DNA from 2 places in the Actinoplanes subglobosus genome. Region 2 is predicted to be linked to the other one. Evidence: riboswitches for the same ligand, from Rfam matches in the RefSeq annotation. Region 2 holds a riboswitch; the other holds the start of a gene.
The links. A riboswitch is a leader RNA that binds a small molecule or an ion and turns the genes downstream of it on or off. The one in region 2 is predicted to bind thiamine pyrophosphate.
Positions count from the first base shown of each region.

Region 1 (3,794 bases), on a different contig from region 2:
ACCGGACATCGCGCAGAGCTGGCGGGCCGGCGACGCCGACGCGGTCGCCGCCCTGGCCGGCCTGGAGCTGCGCCGGCTGGGCCTGCGAAAGCGTTAGTCCGTGGCGGACGCGGCGTCCTCGTCGTCGTCGCCCCACTCGCGGTGGGCGAACGGCAGGATGGCCCAGTAGGTGAGGAACCAGCCACCGGTGACGACGGTCAGCGGGATCGCCCACTGCCAGTCCAGCAGGTAGTCGGTGATCAGCAGGACGCTGCTGGTCATCGCGATCAGCATGAACGCCAGGCCGCCGGTGGCCATCTTGTGGGCGTACCGGACCAGCTCGGGTTTGCGGCCCTGCCGGAACAGTGCCCGGTGGAAGGCCACCGGCGAGATGATCATCGCGGTGGCGAACGCCGCGCTGATCAGAGCGACCGTGTAGACGTCCTTCTGGAACGCTGTGACGTTCGGGAAGCCGCTGCTGAACGGCAGGGTGAGCAGGAACGCGAAAAGGATCTGCACACCGGTCTGCGCTACGCGGAGCTCCTGGAGGAGATCGGCGAAGTTCCGGTCCCAGCGCTGCTTCTCGGTCTCTCGGGGGGAATGTGTATCGACCGCCATGACGCGCCGAATTCCCCGGCCGGGCCCCCGGTCAAACGCCGACGCGTGCCAGGATCGCATCGGCCAGCTCCCGCGGTGCCTGCTCCGGCACCCAATGGCTGACGCCGCGCATCGCCACCAGCCGGTAGTCGGCCCGCACCCAGTCCCGGGTCCGTAGTGCCGCGGTCAGCCCGACCACCCCGTCCTGGTCGCTCCAGACGTAGGTGGTCGGCACCGTGACCACGCCGAGTCTCGCGACCTGGGCGGTGTCGAAGGCCCGGTACCAGTTGAGGCCGCCGGTGAGCCGGCCCGGTTCGCGCATCGCCGCCACGTACTGCTCGGCGCGCATGCCGATCGGCCGCAGCATCAGGCGCAGGGTCAGGGCGTGCTGGGCGAGCAGCAGTTTCTCGGCGAACGACCGCTGGAACACCTTGAAGTAGGCGAGCCGCGCCTTCTGGCTGGGCCGGACCCGGACGGCGAGCATCAGTGCCCGCGGGTGCGGCACGGAGACCGCGGTCAGGGTGCGCACCCGGTCCGGGTGGCGGGCGGCCAGCTGCCAGCCCACCTGCGCACCCCAGTCGTGGCCGACGACGTGCGCCTTCTCGATGCCGAGCGCGTCGAGGACGGCGATCGCGTCGGCGGTCACCGAGGTCATGCTGTAGGCGGCGACGTCGGACGGACGGGCGCCGGGCGAGCATCCACGCTGGTCCATCGCGTACGTCCGCAGCCCGGCCGCGTGCAGGTGCGGCAGGACCAGGTCGAACTCCCGGGAGTCCTGCGGGAAGCCGTGCAGCAGCAGGACCGGTTCGCCGTCCTCCGGGCCGCTCTCGTGAACGTCGAACGTCAATCCCCGGGCCTTGACCTCGATCACGTCTTCCCTCCCGTTTGCATGCCGCTAACCAGGTGTTACGGTCATCGAAGCACATCCAACGAAGCTTTTTCGCGACGGCGGAGACGATGTGCATCGCTCGGGCGATGCGTGAGTCGAGGCAGGTCGCGAAAAAACTTCGATCCGACAGGGGAGCGCACAGCGCTGAGAGTGCGGTGAAATCCGCAGACCCTAGTACCTGATCTGGGTAATGCCAGCGCAGGAAGCTCGGTCTCTCCAGCCGCGTCGTGCCCTGGGCATCGCCGCCCGGGGGAACACGGCGTGCGTCTCCTCCCGGTACCCACTGGGAGGCATTCCAATGAACGACATCAATCCCCGTAGGTGGCGGACGATAGACATCGTCATCGCCTCCGTCATCGCCGTGACCTTCGGCGTGATCTTCTGGGCCTGGGGCACGGTCTGGTCGGTCACCGAGGGCGCCTTCGCCTTCTTCCCACCGGCACAGACCCTGATCTACGGCGTCTGGCTGGTCCCGGCCGTCCTGGGCGCCCTGATCGTCCGCAAGCCGGGTGCCTCGCTCTACACCGAGGCGGTCGCGGCCACCGTGTCCGCGCTGCTCGGCAGCCAGTGGGGCGTCGACACGATCGTGTCCGGCCTGCTCCAGGGGCTCGGCGCGGAGCTGGCGTTCGCGATCCTGCTCTACCGCAACTTCAAGCTGCCGGCCGCGGTGCTGGCCGGCACCCTGACCGGGGTCAGCGCGGCGTGCTACGACTTCGTCAAGTACACCGCCGGGACGGACCTGTGGTCCTACCGGATCCCGTACGCGGTGATCACCGTGATCAGCGGCGCGATCATCGCCGGCGCCGGCTCGTGGGCGCTCGTCCGGGCGCTCGCTCCGACCGGCGTGCTGGACCGGTTCGAAGCGGGCCGGGAACGGGCATCCGTCTGAGACATGAGTGACGTTCAGCTCCGTGACTTCGGGTGGCGGCACGCCGGGCGCCGCGCCTGGGCGGTCCGCGGGCTGGACCTGGAGATCCGGCACGGCGAGCGGGTGCTCCTGCTCGGTCCCTCGGGGGCCGGCAAGAGCACGCTGCTCGCCGCACTGGCCGGGCTGCTACCCGAGGACTCCGGCGAGTCCGAGGGCACGATCCGCATCGACGGGCTCGACCCGCGCAAGGCACGCGAGCGCGTCGGCATCCTCTTCCAGGACCCGCAGACCCAGCTGGTGATGGCCCGCAGCGGCGACGACGTCGCGTTCGGCCCGGAGAACCGGGGCGTGCCGGCCGGTGAGATCTGGCCACGGGTGTCCGACGTGCTGGATCGCGTCGGTTTCCCGTACCCCATCAATCGTCCGACCTCGGCCCTCTCCGGCGGTGAGGCGCAACGCCTCGCCCTCGCCGGGGTCCTCGCGCTGCGGCCCGGTCTGCTGCTGCTCGACGAGCCGACCGCCAACCTGGACCCGCCGGGCGCCGAGCTCATCCGCACCGCGGTGGCCCGGGCCACCGGCGCGGACACCACGCTGATCATCGTGGAACACCGGGTCGCCGAGGCACTTCCGCTCGTCGACCGGGTGGTGGTCCTGGATCCGGGCGGCGGCGTCCGCGCCGACGGGACGCCCGAGATGATCTTCGCCGCCTACGGCGACAGACTCGCTGACGAGGGCGTCTGGGTTCCGGGTTTCCACACCCCGCCGCTCAAGACGAGATCAACGTCAAGAGATCATTTGATACGGGCTACGGGTGCCGCCGTGGGCAGACGTCTCGGCCCCGTCACCATTGAAGCGAACGGTGGCGAGGTCCTGGCCGTGACCGGTCCCAACGGCGCCGGCAAGTCGACGCTGGCGCTGGTGCTCGGTGGCCTGCTCGCTCCCACGTCCGGCCGGGTCGAGGCGTTCGGTGACCGACGGCCGCCGCACCGATGGCGGGCCACGACGCTGGCCGGGCGGATCGGGTCGGTCTTCCAGAACCCGGAGCACCAGTTCGTCACGTCGAAGGTCTCCGACGAGCTGGCTCTCGGGCCGCGACGGCTGGGCCGCTCCCCCGCCGAGGTCGGCCGCATCGTCACCGAACTGCTCGAACGACTGCGGCTCACCAGGCTCGCCGAGGCCAACCCCTACACGCTCTCCGGTGGGGAGGCCCGGCGGCTGAGCGTGGCCACGGCACTGGCGACGGCACCGCGGCTGCTCGTGCTCGACGAGCCGACCTTCGGCCAGGACCGGCGCACCTGGCGGGAACTCGTCGACCTGCTCGCCGGCCTGCGTGACGAAGGGCACGGGATCGTCGCCGTCACGCATGATGACGCGTTCGTCCGTACCCTCGCCGATCGGACCGTCCCCCTCGGCGTGCCGGAACCGGACCCTCTGCCGCGGCGGACGCGGCCGTGACCCTCT
Region 1 is NZ_JBHSBL010000035.1:51,786-55,579, forward strand. It holds gene ACFO0C_RS46040 (hypothetical protein) at 1-97, shown strand, start outside; gene ACFO0C_RS46045 (DUF6328 family protein) at 94-597, opposite strand; gene ACFO0C_RS46050 (alpha/beta fold hydrolase) at 629-1,444, opposite strand; TPP riboswitch at 1,584-1,688, shown strand; gene ACFO0C_RS46055 (ECF transporter S component) at 1,764-2,354, shown strand; gene ACFO0C_RS46060 (ABC transporter ATP-binding protein) at 2,358-3,788, shown strand; gene ACFO0C_RS46065 (energy-coupling factor transporter transmembrane component T family protein) at 3,785-3,794, shown strand, end outside.
Region 1: linked by a shared signal. The riboswitch ahead of ACFO0C_RS46055 (ECF transporter S component) and the one ahead of ACFO0C_RS11670 (thiamine phosphate synthase) in region 2 are both predicted to bind thiamine pyrophosphate.

Region 2 (3,794 bases):
GACTCGCTGCACACCTGGCTGACCGGGCTCGGCTGGACCGTCGAGCGGGTGGCCAGCCAGCGGGGCTTCCGCGTCCTGCGGGTCACCGGAAAATCGGCTGACTGAGCCGGCACTGACAGGGAGGATGCCGCCATGGGTTACGTGGATGTCGCCGGCGCAGCTTTCGTGCTCCCGGATGGTCGGGAGCTGTTCGCCGACGTGTCGTTCCGGGTCGGCGAGGGGGCCAAGGTGGCGCTCGTCGGTCCCAACGGGGCGGGCAAGACCACGCTCATGCGCATGGTGGCCGGTGACATACCGACCCAGAGCGGGACCATCGCGCGTTCCGGTGGGCTCGGGGTGATGCGCCAGTTCATCGGGATGATCGGCGACGACCGTACCCTCGAAGATCTTGCTCTTTCGCTCGTCTCACCGGCGCTCCGCGAGGCCGGAGAACGCTTGCGGGCGGCTGCCGCGGCGCTCGGCGAGACCGAGAAATCCCAGATCGCGTACGCGAACGCGCTCGCCCACTGGGGTGAGGCCGGTGGTTACGACGCCGAGGTGCTCTTCGACACGGTGACCGTCTCGATCCTGGGCAAGCCGTGGGAGGAGGCGCGTTCCCGCATCGTGCGGACCCTCTCCGGCGGCGAGCAGAAACGGTTCGCCCTCGACCTGCTGCTGCGCGGCAACGACGAGGTGCTGCTGCTCGACGAGCCGGACAACTTCCTCGACGTCCCGGCCAAACGCTGGCTGGAGCAGCGGATGCGCGAGTCGAACAAGTCGATCCTCTACGTCTCGCACGACCGGGAGCTGCTGGCCGAGACCGCGAGCCGGGTCGTCGCCGTCGAGGGTGGCAGCGCCTGGACCCATCCGGGCGGGTTCGCCTCCTGGCACGAGGCCCGGATGAACCGGCACGAGCGCATGGAGGAGCTGCGCCGCCGCTGGGACGAGGAGCACGAGAAGATCAAGGAACTGGTCTTCATGCTCAAGAACAAGGCCGCCTACAACGACGGTCTGGCCTCCCGCTATCAGGCCGCGCAGACCCGGCTCCGCAAGTTCGAGGAGGCCGGCCCGCCGCCGCTGCCACCGAAGGACCAGGCGGTGAAGATGAACCTGCGCGGCGGCCGCACCGGCAAGCGCGCGGTCATCTGCGAGCAGCTCGAGCTGGAGAACCTGACGTTCCCGTTCGACCTGGAGATCTGGTACGGCGACCGGGTCGCCGTCCTCGGCGCGAACGGGACCGGGAAGTCGCACTTCCTGCGCCTGCTCGCGGCCGGTGGCACCGACCCCGACCTGGAGCACAAACCGGTCGACGGCGCACCGCTGGCGAAGGTGTCGCACGACGGCAAGGCCCGTCTCGGCGCTCGGGTCCGGCCCGGCCACTTCTCGCAGACCCACGACCGGCCGGAGCTGATGGAGAAGACGCTCGTCGAGATCCTGTGGCGCGGTGACGAGCACCGGTCCGGGCTCGATCGGGCGGGCGCCATGAAGCACCTGAACCGGTACGAGCTGGCCGCCCAGGGCGACCAGCGGTTCGGGACCCTCTCCGGTGGACAGCAGGCCCGGTTCCTGGTGCTCCTGCTCGAACTGTCGGGGGCGACCGTGCTGTTGCTCGACGAGCCGACCGACAACCTCGACCTCGCCTCGGCGGAGGCGTTGGAGGAGGGTTTGAAGGGGTTCGAGGGCACGGTGATCGCGGTCACCCACGACCGCTGGTTCACCAGGTCTTTCGATCGCTTCGTGCTGTTCAGGGGGGACGGCGAGGTGGTGGAGGTTCCGGAGCCGGTCTGGGACGTCCGCTAGTTTTCTCGTCACGGACCGGTTATGGTCCGGTTACAACAACCCACGGGAGTCCGGGCACCGGGCTGAGAGGGGGGCTGATGCGGCCCCCGACCGTCGAACCTGATCCGGGTAATGCCGGCGCAGGGAGGAGTCCCTCATGGGCACATCGTTTCCCCGCATCCACGTCATAACCGACGATATCGACGTCGTTCGCGGTGTCGCCGGGTTGCCCGACGTGGCTGTCCAGATCAGAGTCAAGAGCAACGACGCTTCGGCGTACGCGTTGACCTGCGCCGCCCTCGCGGTGTGCCGGCCGGCCGGCACGATGGTGCTGGTCAACGACAGGGTCGGGGTCGCTCTCGCGGCCGGCGCGGACGGTGTTCACCTCGGTGCCGACGACCTGCCGGTGTCCGCCGCCCGCCGGGTGCTCGGGCCGGACGCGATCATCGGCGGCACCTGCCGTTCGGCGGAGACCGCGCGGGCGGCCATCGAGGCCGGGGCCAGCTATCTCGGGGTCGGGCCGGCCTTCCACACGTCCACCAAGGACGGGCTGCCACCACCGCTCGGGCCGGCCGCGGTTGCGGCTGTCGCCGACGCGGTGCCGGGCACGCCGGTTCTGGCGATCGGCGGTATCACCGCGGAACGGGTGCCGCTGCTCGCGGTGCACGGGGTCGCGGCTGTCTCCGCCTTCGCGGCGGATCCGAAGGGAGCGGTTGCGGAATTCCTGGCGGTCCTGCCATGAGCCGCGTCGCCGTCGTCGGTGGCGGCATCATCGGGCTGTCCATCGCCGCGGAGCTTCTCCGACGCGGGGCGGACGTCACCGTCTACGATCCGGCGCCTGACGGAGCGGACGGGGCGTGGCATGTCGCGGCCGGGATGCTCGCGCCGGGTGGGGAGTCGGCGTTCGAGTATCCGCACCTCACCCGGCTGCTGGAGGCGGGGCATGAGCTGTGGCCGGAGTTCGTGGCCGGGCTCGGGGACGTCGGATACGACCGGGCCGGGACGCTGTCGCTCGCCCTCACCGCGGATGACGTGGCCGAGGCGGCCCGGGAGTGGAAGCACCAGAAGCTGACTCCGCTGACCGGTTCCCAGGTGCGTGATCTCGAACCAGGGATCTCGCCGCGGGTACGGGCCGGGGCGTTCGCTGCCGAGGAGCACCAGGTCGATCCCCGCAGGGTCGTCGCGGCCCTGCGGGAGCGGCTGACGGGCCGTGTCGTCACGCGCCGCGTCGCAGACCTGTCGGATGTGGAGGGTGACGCCGTCGTCGTGGCCGCCGGGCATCACACCGGCGGGCTCACCGGGCTGCCGGTCCGGCCGGTCAAAGGCCAGGTCCTCCGGCTCCGCGGGGAACCCGGTCTGCTCCGGCACGTGATCGACGGTGCCGCCGACGGACGCCACGTCTACCTGGTCCCGCGGGCCGACGGCGAGATCGTCGTCGGCGCCACCCAGGAGGAACGCGGTGACCGGCAACCGACCGCGGGAGGCGTGCACGACCTGCTGCGCGCCGCCCTCGACCTGGTACCCGGCCTCGCCGACCACGAACTCAGCGAGGTCACCGTCGGGCACCGGCCGGGGACGCCGGACAACGCGCCGATCCTCGGATTCCTCGACGACGACCGCCGGGTCGTGGTCGCGGCCGGCCATTTCCGTAACGGGATCCTGCTCGCCCCGATCACCGCACGACTCATCGCCGACCTGGTGGTCACCGGCTCGGCGGACCCGATTCTCGACGCGTTCGCCCCCGGGAGGTTCCGATGAAGCTGACGATCAACGGCCAGGCCCAGAGCCGGCCCGGCACCTGCTCGGTCGCGACCCTGGTCGCGGAACTGATCGCCGCCCAGCGTGGGGTGGCGGTCGCGGTCAACGGCACCGTCGTGCCACGGTCCACCTGGTCGGAGGTGGACCTCGTGGACGGCGACCGGATCGAGGTCCTCACCGCCGCGCAAGGAGGCTGACGTGGGGTTCCTTCCGGAGAACGGACTGATCCTCGGCACCGGCGGGGCGAACAGTCTCGCGGCACTGGAGGAGGCGATCGC
Region 2 is NZ_JBHSBL010000012.1:148,772-152,565, reverse strand. It holds gene ACFO0C_RS11680 (class I SAM-dependent methyltransferase) at 1-105, shown strand, start outside; gene ACFO0C_RS11675 (ABC-F family ATP-binding cassette domain-containing protein) at 133-1,779, shown strand; TPP riboswitch at 1,812-1,922, shown strand; gene ACFO0C_RS11670 (thiamine phosphate synthase) at 1,916-2,500, shown strand; gene thiO (glycine oxidase ThiO) at 2,497-3,516, shown strand; gene thiS (sulfur carrier protein ThiS) at 3,513-3,713, shown strand; gene ACFO0C_RS11655 (thiazole synthase) at 3,715-3,794, shown strand, end outside.